DNA from 3 places in the Yersinia kristensenii genome. Region 2 is predicted to be linked to each of the others. Evidence: predicted binding sites of a transcription regulator. Region 2 holds the regulator's gene; each other region holds the start of a gene.

Region 1 (4,292 bases), 790 kb from region 2:
GGTAAAAAGTATGCCGTAAATAACCCAAATCACATTCGGGTCGGCAAGTTTACTAAAATCCTGCTGCCATAGGGCATGAAGGATTTCGCGTAATACATCCATTTCTGTTCCTGTTTGCCTATCGTGTGAGGATATTGTTGTAAGGTTTTACCTAGTGTATCGGTAATGGCGCTAATCCACATTGATCTTATCCTCAATAACAGAATTTTTAAGGATATACACACACGCCGTTGACACTATATTGTGTAAGAGAGGATTAATGCGCGGAGATTATCACCGCGCATGAACAAACCTTATCGCTCAGAAGTACTACTGTGAAGCTTTAATGCGTTCAAACCCAGCCATTAAATCGTCCTGCAAATCTTGTACATTTTCCAGGCCAATGTGTAAACGGAATAAGGTGCCTTTGATTCCCTCGCCCTCATACTTACGGATAGCCCTGATATCCTTAGGTTGATAGCCCAGAATCAAGGACTCAAATCCGCCCCACGAGAAAGCCATGCTGAAATGAGTAAAGTGGTCGAGATAGGCTTCTAACTGCTGTTGCGTTAACTCTTCTTTTAACTCAAAAGAGAACAAACCATTACAGCCGGTGAAATCTCGTTTGTAGAATTCATGGCCTTTGCAGCCGGGCAGTGCAGGGTGATAGACCACAGCCACTTCCGGACGTTGAGTCAGCCAGTTTGCGATTTCGATACTGTTTTTTTCATGCTGCTTTAAACGCACACTCAGGGTGCGTAAACCCCGGCTGGCAAGATAGGCGGTATCGGCATCCACCATTTGCCCCATCAGATAAGAGTCTTCGCGCAGTTGCTCCCAACAACGGGAGTTGGCGACAGCAATCCCCAGCATGGCATCGGAATGGCCAATAATATATTTAGTACCTGATTGGATGGAAATATCGATATCAAAATCCAGTGCTTTAAACAGTACGCCAGCCGCCCACGTATTATCCATGATGATGATTATCTCTGGAGAAACAGCGCGGATGGATTTGACAATGGCGGGAATATCTTGCACTTCCATCGTGATAGAGCCGGGTGACTCAAGAAAAACTACTTTAGTTTGCGGTGTGATCAACGAGGCTATTTCGGTCCCTATCATAGGATCAAAATAAGTGGTGGTGATATTCATGCGCGATAAGATTTTATCGCAAAAACTTTGTGCCGGTTCATAGGCCGATCCAGTCATCAACACATGATCGCCGGTGGAAACAAATGACAAAATAGCATTGCTGATAGCGGCGGCACCGCAAGGATAAAGCACACAACCCGCGCCACCTTCCAGTTCTGTCATGGCTTCTTGCAAGGAGAAATGGGTTAGCGTGCCTCTGCGGCCATAAAATAGCGCACCATTCCCGCGATTAATGGTGGCGTGCTTTTTGGCTTTCACTGATTCAAAAACCAGAGAAGATGCGCGCTGAATGACTGTATTGACCGAACCTTGGGTGAATTTCTGACTTCTGCCAGCGCTAACTAAGATTGTTTCCAATTTTTCTGTCGTGGGTTTATTTACAGACATAATCGCTTTGCCGCCTTCTTATCAGCATGCCCATTATTCCATGGTCAGCATTCATTATTGGGATGTATTTATTCCTTACGTTAGCATGATGATTGTGATGAGAGGGCAGCTTTCACCATGAAAAAAACTAAAGAGGGTGACTCGCTGTTTTCCACAGATTTGTCATGGAAAAATGCTGTGTAAGTGACGAAATAGGAAATTTATTAAGGGGAGCTCGTTAGGGGAGGCCCTATTTTATGTAAAAGCACTCTCTGCAATTAATCCTTTTTTATTTTTACAAAGAGTGTCACCCAATCTGTACAGCTCAGAACGCTGATCCGTCGATCACGCCGCGTAGTCCCTGATATCAGGGGAATTCTTATTTTTTCTCAAAAAATAGGCGCAAATACTAATGATAATTACTATCAATCCCCAATTTGTTTGATATGATCGGCAGCTGATTTCGTCCTTAAATTGATATGCATATTGGGTGGAGGCGCAGCGTGAAAACAGCTGGCAAAAAGATTAAAGATAAATCATTGGTGCAAGGCCGAATGATGAACGGCGCGATGGCATTATTGCTGGTGGTAGGTTTAACCGGTCATGCATTCGCCGCGCCAGGCAACAGTAGCGCAGTCGCTGCATCAGTTGTGACACCAACGACGACAGCAACATCAACGCCGTTACCTGCACCGGAAATTACATCTGTAGCAGCCCCTGCTAATGCAGAAGCTGTTGCACCCACAATGCCAGCACCGGTGATTCAACCTGCCCCGCAAGGGCTGGCGATGGACCTCTCAGTTTGGGGTATGTATCAACATGCTGATGTGGTGGTTAAAGGTGTAATGATTGGCTTGGTATTGGCCTCAATTGTGACCTGGACTATTTTATTCTCCAAAGGGACTGAATTATTCCGCGCACGTCGCCGTTTACGGCAAGAACACGAAGTTATCGGCGCGGTCGCTGATCTTGATACCGCGTCTGAGCGAGCAGAGGTTTTCTCTCCAGAGAGCATCAGCGGACTATTGCTGCGTGAGGCGCAGAATGAGCGCCTGCTATCGGCAGAATCAGATGATAACAATGGCATTAAAGAGCGTACTGCTTTTCGTCTGGAGCGCCGCGTGGCTGCCATTGGTCGCCAAATGGGCAAAGGTAATGGCTTCCTGGCGACAATCGGTGCTATTTCTCCGTTTGTCGGGTTGTTTGGTACGGTTTGGGGCATCATGAACAGCTTTATTGGTATTGCTCACTCACAGACGACCAACCTGGCTGTTGTTGCTCCGGGTATTGCAGAAGCCTTGCTGGCAACAGCACTTGGCTTAGTTGCCGCAATTCCTGCAGTGGTTATCTATAATATCTTTGCTCGCCTTATTGGTTCTTATCGCGCTCAGGTAGGGGATGTTGCTGCACAGGTATTATTATTGCTGAGCCGTGATCTTGATTTGAGCAACAGCGCTGAAGCAAAGTCACCTAAGCAGCCTCACCAATTGCGTGCGGGGTGATTTATGGCCATGCGGATGAACGATAACCTCGATGAAAGTGGTGAATTGCACGAAATTAACGTGACACCTTTCATCGACGTCATGCTGGTGTTGCTGATTATCTTTATGGTGGCGGCACCCTTGGCGACGGTTGATATTAAAGTAGACTTACCGGCATCTTCAGCGGTGCCACAGCCGCGGCCAGAGAAACCGGTTTTTCTGACAGTGAAAGCTGATAATCAGCTGTATGTCGGCGATCAGCAGGTTGATCGCGATACACTGGCGGCTGCGCTGGATAAAGTGACTCAATCGAACAAAGAAACCACCATATTTTTCCAAGCGGATAAAGTGGTGGATTATGAGACTCTGATGAGTGTGATGGACGCATTGCGTAAGTCAGGTTATCTCAAGGTAGGTTTAGTCGGCATGGAAGCTGGTGGCGCAAAATAATCAATAATAGGCGCGGTAGTTATTACCGCGCCTGATATTGGTGATTGGAGATTATTGTTTGGGAGTATTACGTCCGACCTCACTTGTTGCTGACACGCTAACGGCTTGTTGTAGTTCAAGTTCCAGCTCATGAGCATTATGAGCTTCGTAGTAATTATCTTCACCAACGCATTGTTTCCAGTTAATATATTCAGGTGCATTTACATTATTTTCCGGTGAATATGCAATGGCAATAAATGCCATTTGAATACCATTCTTTATAATCATCTCACACATTCCTTCATCTATAAGTGTTTTGCTGATAAAAAATCCTTTATTTGGTAACATTGTCGAGTTATAGCTATCCATACCATCTGAAAGAATGATCATTAGTTTTTTATGGCCATTATCAGCTGTCTCCTTAAATATGTTATTAGCCGAGAGTATCCCTGAGCTTATTAGCGTCCCCCCTAATGGAGCCATTTCTATTATATTTTCTATACTATAATCAAATTGTTCTCTCTCTAGTGAGTATGAGTTTGTACCACTTAGGCAAATCTCTTTGTGTTTGATATCACGCATAGGGATATCAATGGGTTGTACATTTTCAGTAATTGACATAATTGTCTTTTTATAGTCAATATGATCGCCGATTACATCCAAAAAAGTCCAAGCGTTCTTTGTGGCCTCTGCATTTTCCGACAGATAATCACCGTTAGGCTTATATATCTTTGGTGAAAAAGGTAAATGGCAATATTCTTTGTTTTCTCCATTTTCTGAAACTTTTCTTTTTGTTCCCGATCCGAAAGGGATAAAACCTATAGTATTAACATTACTATTATTTTTAATAGTATTATGTAATATTCTAAATGCCGATCTTAA
Region 2 (4,292 bases):
CCTGCGCGGGCAGATTATCCCGACGCCGATGGAAGTGAAAATTCACCAACAAGATGCCGATTTGAGTAAAGGCGTTGCTCTTGACCTGAGCGCTTTACCAAAACCGGCCGCTGATGCTGCACAACAGCGTTTTGAATTACTGGGTTTGAAGTCTGATTCAGCCGGCTTCCCGATTAAAACGGTAATTCAGCCGTCTGCTTTTAAAGGTGATTTAGCCGTTTCTGGGGCATATGAGCTGAAAATCGGCGAAAAAGGCGCGCAGGTCATAGGTTTTGATCCGGCAGGGGTGTTCTACGGTTTGCAATCTATTCTTTCTTTAGTGCCGGTTGACGGTAGCAAGAAGATTGCAACATTGGAGGCCAAAGATGCGCCGCGCTTTGAATATCGCGGAGTCTTCCTGGATGTCGGGCGTAACTTCAAAACCAAAGATGCCGTGCTGCGTTTGCTCGATCAAATGGCGGCTTACAAGCTGAACAAATTCCATTTCCACCTCAGTGATGATGAAGGCTGGCGTATTGAGATTCCTGGCTTGCCAGAACTGACGGATGTCGGTAGCAAGCGTTGCCACGATTTAACGGAAACTACCTGTTTATTGCCACAATTGGGTTCTGGCCCGGATAGCAATAATCTGGGTTCTGGTCATTTTACCCGCGCTGATTACATCGACATTCTGAAATACGCCAAGGCGCGTCAGATTGATGTCATTCCTGAAATTGATATGCCAGCCCATGCTCGTGCGGCTGTGGTATCAATGGAGGCCCGCTACAACAATTTGATGAAGCAGGGCAAAGAAAAAGAAGCCAACGAATTCCGTCTGGTCGACCCGACAGATGATTCTCAAACGACTTCAGTTCAGTTGTATGAGCGCAAAAGTTATCTCAACCCCTGCCTGGATTCTTCTAAGCGTTTTGTCGACAAAGTGATCGGCGAAATGGCTCAGATGCATAAAGAAGCCGGTATGCCGCTAAATACTTGGCATTTTGGCGGCGATGAGGCCAAAAATATCCGTCTGGGGGCCGGGTTCCAGGACAAAAACAGCCCGATTGAGCCGGGTAAAGGCATTATTGATAAGAGTGTAGAAGATAAGCCGTGGGCCAAATCGCAGGTTTGTCAGGACATGGTCAAGCAAGGCAAAATTCAGGATGTTGAGCACCTTTCCAGCCACTTTGCTATTGAAGTCAGCAAGTTGGTAAATGCTCACGGCATCGAAAAAATGCAAGCCTGGCAAGATGGCCTTAAAGATGCCAAAGATTCGAAGGATTTTGCGACCAAACGTGTGGGCGTTAACTTCTGGGATACCCTCTATTGGGGCGGGGCCGACTCAGTCAATGATTGGGCCAATAAAGGTTATGAAGTGGTCGCGTCCAACCCAGATTATGTCTATTTCGACATGCCGTATGAAGTTAACCCAAGTGAGCGCGGTTATTACTGGGCAACTCGCTTCAACGACGAAGCTAAAGTCTTCAGTTTCGCGCCGGACAACATGCCGCAAAATGCTGAAACCTCGGTTGACCGCGATGGTAATCACTTCAGTGCCAAGAGTGATAAACCTTGGCCGGGTGTGCACGGTATTTCAGGCCAATCATGGAATGAAACTGTCCGGACTGACGAACAGATGGAATACATGATTTTCCCACGGGTATTACCATTGGCGGAACGTGCCTGGCATCGTGCGCCATGGGAGCAAGATTACAAAGCAGGTCGTGAGTACAAAGGTGGCGAAACCCATATGGTCGATACCAAGGCGTTGAACTCAGATTGGCAGCGTTTTGCCAATATTATGGGGCAACGTGAATTGGCGAAACTGGATAAAGCCGGTGTTGCTTACCGCTTACCGGTGCCGGGAGCACGTGTTGTTGCAGGGGAGTTAGAAGCTAACATCTCCTTGCCGGGGCTGATTATTGAGTATTCGACTGATGGCGGCAAGCAATGGCAGAAATATGATGTCAAAGCCCAACCTAAAGTCAGCGGTGATGTGTTGATTCGCTCGACCAGTCCGGATGGTAAACGTAGTAGCCGTGCGGAGCCGGTTAAAGTCTGATTATTGCTGTCAAAGTGTTGTGTCTGATGTTAACTCCTGTTTGCCCGATTTTTAGGTAAACAACATTAAGTGAAATTGAGTTGATGGTTTTTACCCCGGCGAGTCCGGGGTTTTTTTTGCTTCAAACTCATACGGATAGCGACTAAGTGAGCAATAAAAAAGTGGATTTGTCACGAGGATAGGGATATAGGATACCAGTAACAAAAATGACCACCTGACTCCCAACTAAAATGATTTGTGGGAAAGGCGGCCATCTTGAGAATTGCTTATTTCAGCATTATCTAAAAATCTTTATATGATCAATGCGATTAAACCATATTATTTTGGATCGTGCGCAGACTCATCTTCACGGCAATTGCCAGTGGCACAGTGGCCATATAGATACAGGCTATGATTGGTCAGCTTGATGCCATGCTTCTCAGCAATATCACGCTGCTGTTTTTCAATCTCTTCATTGCTAAATTCAATCACTTTGCCGCAATCCAGGCAAATCAGATGATCGTGATGATGTTGTTGTGTCAATTCAAAGACTGATTTACCGCCTTCGAAATTGTGGCGGGTCACAATACCGGCATCATCAAATTGGTTCAGTACGCGGTAAACCGTCGCCAAGCCAATTTCTTCACCGATATCGATCAGCTTTTTATAAAGATCTTCCGCGCTGACGTGATGGTTAACCGGATCTTGTAACACTTCCAGAATTTTAAGCCGAGGCAGCGTTACTTTAAGGCCTGCATTTTTTAAGGCTTTGTTGTTGTCAGTCATGCGGATTCAGTCCTATTACTATCGATTCAAATTAAGGCCGTTCAGCCTATGACATCCGTGGCGCAATATTCTCAATTGCGTCTCATTATAGAACTGCTAGCCCCAAATGAAAACCGTGGTTGTTAACAAAGATATAATCGCACACTTTGTCCCATTAATCATGCAATGTATTGATGAATGGGATTGTTGCATCATTTAAGTATATGGCTGCTAGGCGTAACGTTACAAATTTGTAGCGGTTTATTTTCATTTTTCACGGATGAACATGCGGATCTGTGGGCGGCTTAACAAGTATCGCGAGAGGCGTAAGAGTAACGGAAACGCGGTTTGATGTTTAACACCACCCGCGCGTTTCCGACACGACAAATTAACCGGTAATTTCAGCGAGATTCAGTTCTTCACTGATCTGTTTCACCCAAGCACTCACTCGCTCATTCGTCAGTTCTGGCTGGCGATCTTCATCAATAGCTAAACCGACAAAGTGATCATCATCCGCCAAGCCTTTAGAGGCTTCGAAGTGGTAGCCTGCCGTTGGCCAGTGACCGACAATGGCAGCACCGCGTGGTTCGATGATATCGCGCACGGTTCCCATCGCATCACAGAAATATTCTGCGTAATCTTCCTGGTCGCCACAACCAAACAACGCCACCAGTTTGCCGTTGAAATCGATCTCTTCCAGCGTCGGGAAGAAATCATCCCAATCACACTGGGCTTCACCGTAATACCAGGTTGGGATACCGATCAGCAGAATATCGAAGCCTTCTAAATCTTCTTTGCTGCTTTTGGCAATGTCATGAACCTCAGCAACCTCTTTGCCCAGTTGCTTTTGGATCATCTTGGCAATGTTTTCGGTATTGCCAGTATCGCTGCCAAAGAAAATGCCTACAGTTGCCATATAACGTAATACCCTTAAATTCAAAAAGTTATGCAAATTATTGAGCCTTCTGCCCAATAATATAACACATGTATAGGGCCATATAATGCCAGAAAATCTCGCCAGGCCGATATCAAGTTTATGCGATATAAAATTTTTGTGAGCCGCTCAACCTTATAGCGGCATTGCCGATAACCTTCATGTAACCGAAAGGTTGCAATTTGCGGTGCCAGGGGGAAAACCGTCAGATGAAAATTTGCCGGGAAAGGAGTTGTCGTTAGCTGTATGGAACGTCCTTTATTGCTTTTCGGTCATCAAGTAACACCAGAGTTTTAACGATAACTATCCGATATATAAGGGGAACGAACATGCAGTTTTTAAGAGATATTACCATCAGAGCCGCACTACTTTGGGTGCTTGGGGCATTTTGCCTGCTATGGGGCGGTGTATCGGGTTATACATTGCTATCACTGAATCAACTGACACAATCGTCTAATGCCAACAGTGTGTTGGTTGAAAACATGAATTTAGTCAATCAGGGGACGGATCAATATTTCCGCATGGTGACACGTCTGGCCCGTTCAGTCGATTATCGCCAGAGCGGTAATATTG
Region 3 (4,292 bases), 770 kb from region 2:
GGTGAAACTAAAGCCATCAAGCAATAAATGATGATAACGCTGATACCAAAGCCATAGCGGCTTCCCATTTTCATCAGGAACACGAATAACCCAATGTCGAGACAGTGGCTCCTCACCATCCACGGGTAACGGGGCATCAGTATCATCCCGCATCAATGTCAGTGCTACCTGTCGCCCATCAGCATGAGAACTGAGATCCAACCACGCCAACTCGGGCATGTCAGCCGCATGACACTGTAAGGGTATGCGCTGCATCGGGCCGTCGTTTCCATCAAAAAAGCGTGCATGAAGCGTATCGGCCTCCGCCAACCCTTGGCTAACAGCGCGGCTAAATAACGCCTGATCCAGCGGCCCCGCCAGTTCAATGTAATGGGCCACGGTAAACATGTTTTTTTGCTGACTTAACTGATCGGCGAACCAAATGCCGGGCTGTGCCGCCACCAAGGGCAGTTCGACAACAGCAACAAGGGAGATTGAATCCTCTGACACGATGGGTATTCCTTTTTTTGGCAACACAGGATTATTGCGGCAAGTGGAGCCGCAATAATCTGATAATTCCTTTAGCCCACGGCCCGCGTTATTGCAGGCCAGCCTCTGCCCGAATCAAACTGGCCGGGCGCATATCGACCCAGTTAGCCTCAAGATATTTCACACAATCGGCCCGGCTTTGCAGGCCATGAACAATCTCCCACCCTGCCGGGATCGCCGTAATTTGGGGCCACAGGCTGTATTGCTGTTGCTCATTGATCAGCACAAAAAAAGGCAGATCTTCATTATCAAACGGGTTGGTGGGTGTTTCTGTTTCATTGTTCATGGCATAAATGTTCATGGCGTAAATATCCTTATTTTGAATCAGAGGAACCTAATAAACAGTGCAATCCATCAATCAAGCCGCCGCGCCAGCACAAGGCGTCGTGGCCCCCTGAATACACTCGATAATGCAGCCGATGCCCGGCCTGTCGCAGTGCTTCACTCATGGCCTCATTGACTTGATAAATCACATCTTCGCGACGGCCCGCTTCCATAAAGATATCTAATGGATGGTCAGCGCCCACACCTTGATAAACCTGTTCTGTCAGCCAGCCCTGCCGCTCGGCAGTCCCGGCAGTCAGTGCTTTGAAATTGTCGACGTCTGGCCACCAAAAGGAACCTGACTGACTCAGCACACAACCAAAACGCTGCGGCCAATGTAATCCGGCATACAGCGAAGCTAACCCGCCAAAACTCTGTCCGGCGACCAGGGTGCGAGAGGCTTTATCAGTGAAAGGTTGCAGCAAGGCCACTTGTGGCAGTAATTCCGTTTGCAGCGCTTGCCAGAAATCCTGATTACAGGGCAATTCCACTGCGCGATGAGGTTGGTCGATGATGTCGATTAAGACATACACACTGGCAGGCAGACGCCCGGCGTCAGTTTCGCTGTCCAGCACGCCAAATATCGATTGTCCATGCGCCCAATATTGACCATCGAGTAAGATAGCCAGCGGCCGCTCAGTCTTATCTTCGGCACCGAGTGTGTGGTAAATCCACACGTTGCGGCTGTTACCGAGCAACGCACTATTCCAGCTAATCCGTTGCAGCCGTTTTGGGTCCGTTGGGAGTTTTTGGCCCGCATCAATGGGCTGCCAGGCCGTCTGGGGCAAAGCATCGGCTAAATGCACCGCCGAAAGTGGTTTCCCGCGATAGCTGTAATGGGGAGCGGTAGGGTTAAACGGATCGTTTTCAGCGAGATCCATCAATGAGAGCCACCAATTGCGCTGCGCTTGACGGCGCTCTTGTGATGTCCCCTCCGGTAAATTCAAACAGTGTTCTTCAACAACAGGAATAAAGCTGTAGCTGCCCCGGAAATCAGATTCCACTTCTGTCTGCCAATACCAAACATTGCTCTGGCCCAAGCGCTGTAGCGTTTCCGGGTTGGGACTGTGGTGATCTGTCACGCCGTTAACATCAATATAGACGCGGCTATAGGCAGTGCCTCCCGCCTTGACTGGCGGCTCTCGCCAGAGAAACGTTAGCTTCACTTTACCCGCAGCGACTGGCTCCACCAGCGGTGTCCCCCACTGCGCAATCTGCTGCCACCATGACTCACTACCAACCAGAGGGTCGGCTAACAAACGCTGGCTATCAAAATGTTCATTTGTCGTGCTCACACTCAATCCTTTTGATTTCATTGCCCAAGTCTCTGTTCACTACACATTAAGGCACCATTCATCAAGCCAATGTATGTCCACAAGCAACCGAGTTAAATATATTTGTAATTATTATATGAATGCAAATAATATTGAGAACCATTAGCATTTGCAATAAGATAGTGCGTATTCTCTCTTGAGTGCCACTTTATTCCCTTAATATGAGTAAGGGCGGTCTGTGGTGTCGAGAAGGAATTGAATGGGCAGAAAGTTTTCTTATCGCCATACCGGATAATAAATAAACCCAATAGATTTCAATAGGTAGGAACGCGGCAAAAGAGATAATCCCGATGAGCTTACGCAAATATGTGATTCGGTTTATTGAGTGCCACCCACTCCCCTGTAATTTGAAAGATGAAAGGTATAAATCCGAATGGACTCCAGCACTTCTATTATTGTGTTTCTAGGTAGGGATAAATCATGTTTGATATTTCAGGCAAGAAGATGCCAGGGAAATTGCCATTCAGGGCAAGCTATGCATCAAAAACCTTATTATTAACCTCTGCACTAACATTAATACCGGTTCTACCGGCTTTCGCGGCGACCACAGCGAAAGAAGCAACAGCGACAAAAGAAGATAAATTAGTGGTGGTTGCCAAAGCAGGTAGCGGGCAACAAGATGATGGCTTCGTCGCTAAAAATAGCTCAACCGGCACCAAGACCGACACCCCGCTGATCCGCACGCCACAATCTGTTTCCGTGATTACCAGCCAGCAAATGCAAGAGCAAGGTGCGACTTCCGTGGCACAAGCATTGCGTTATACCGCTGGTGTTGTGCCGGAATATCGGGGTGGTTCTAACATGAATGACGAAGTTATCATTCGAGGTTTCGGCTACGCACCGCGTTTCCTGGATGGTTTAAGTTATAACTCGCTGGGTGGCGCACGGCGCGGCGGCCAAATTGATCCGTGGCTGCTGGAGCGCGTTGAAGTGGTTCGTGGCCCAGCATCTGTGCTTTACGGCCAAGTCAACCCAGGTGGCCTGATCAATATGGTCAGCAAACGCCCGACAGCCGAAAGTATTCATAAAGTGCAAGTCGGGGCGGGAAATAAGAGTCTGGCAGAAGCCGCCTTTGATTTTGGCGGTGTGTTGGATGATGAGGGTAAAGTTCTCTATCGCCTGAATGGGATTGGCAGAACACAGGATGATGCGGTTAATACCTATAAGCAGGAGCGTTTTGCCATTGCCCCTGCATTGACTTTCATCCCGAATGAAGACACCACTTTTACCTTGCTGACCAGCTATCAGAAAGAACCCAAAGCTGGCTCACGTAACTTCTTACCGGCCATCGGCACGGTGTTTGGCACCCCCTACGGTAAAATACCTTACGATTTCAACGTCAGCGACCCGTCATTTGAGCAGTCTGAACGCGAGCAAACCTCTGTCGGTTATGCCCTCGAGCATTACATCAATGACACCTTTAAATTCCGCCAAAATCTGCGTTACAGCTACAACAAGCAAGATTACAAATATCTGGTCTTTATGGATTTACTGGCTGATAAGCGCACCATGACCCGCCGTCCGCAAATCGAACGGCAGAACACCGGTGAGTTTGCGGTCGACAACCAGTTACAAGCCGACTTCTGGACTGGACAGTTAAATCACACAGTGCTGACCGGGTTAGATTATAAACGCACCCGTATTGATAGCCTGTTCTATATGGGTAAAGTGCTGCCAGCCTACAATTTGGATTGGGTATCCCCCTCTTATGGCCTGAATATCAAGGACAGTGACCTGTCGCTCAATAGCAGTGATTTAACCAAACTCGATCAGGTCGGGGTTTATTTACAAGACCAAATTGAGCTGGATAAGTGGAATTTCTTGTTGTCCGGGCGCTATGACTGGTCGCAGTTAAAAATCATGAACCGTAAAAGTGTCACGCAAGATCAGCAAGACTCCCACGCCTTTACTGGACGGGCTGGCGTGTTGTATGCCTTTGATTCCGGTATCTCGCCCTATGTCAGCTACAGCACCTCATTTGAACCCAACACCGCTAAAGGCGCGCCGGGAACCGGGGCATTGGATCCAAAAACGGCACGTCAGGTTGAGCTAGGGTTGAAATATCAGCCTCCGGGCAGCAGCACCCTGCTGACCACCGCTTTGTAT

The links. The regulator Fur, encoded in region 2, represses iron uptake genes when iron is present. The targets are predictions, from matches to a motif close to ATAATAATGAGAACNACTATCAA.
Region 1: the regulator Fur is predicted to act here: its motif matches at 1,907-1,929, upstream of exbB (tol-pal system-associated acyl-CoA thioesterase).
Region 3: the regulator Fur is predicted to act here: its motif matches at 2,273-2,295, upstream of fes (enterochelin esterase).

Annotation. Positions count from the first base shown of each region.
Region 1 is NZ_UHIY01000001.1:1,919,354-1,923,645, forward strand. It holds gene DX162_RS08835 (DedA family protein) at 1-102, opposite strand, end outside; gene metC (cystathionine beta-lyase) at 310-1,521, opposite strand; gene exbB (tol-pal system-associated acyl-CoA thioesterase) at 2,004-3,002, shown strand; gene exbD (TonB system transport protein ExbD) at 3,006-3,431, shown strand; gene DX162_RS08855 (vWA domain-containing protein) at 3,483-4,292, opposite strand, start outside.
Region 2 is NZ_UHIY01000001.1:2,708,660-2,712,951, forward strand. It holds gene DX162_RS12350 (beta-N-acetylhexosaminidase) at 1-2,041, shown strand, start outside; gene fur (ferric iron uptake transcriptional regulator) at 2,360-2,806, opposite strand; gene fldA (flavodoxin FldA) at 3,174-3,701, opposite strand; gene DX162_RS12365 (methyl-accepting chemotaxis protein) at 4,049-4,292, shown strand, end outside.
Region 3 is NZ_UHIY01000001.1:1,943,111-1,947,402, reverse strand. It holds gene DX162_RS08970 (non-ribosomal peptide synthetase) at 1-489, opposite strand, end outside; gene DX162_RS08965 (MbtH family protein) at 578-829, opposite strand; gene fes (enterochelin esterase) at 843-2,147, opposite strand; gene DX162_RS08955 (TonB-dependent siderophore receptor) at 2,607-4,292, shown strand, end outside.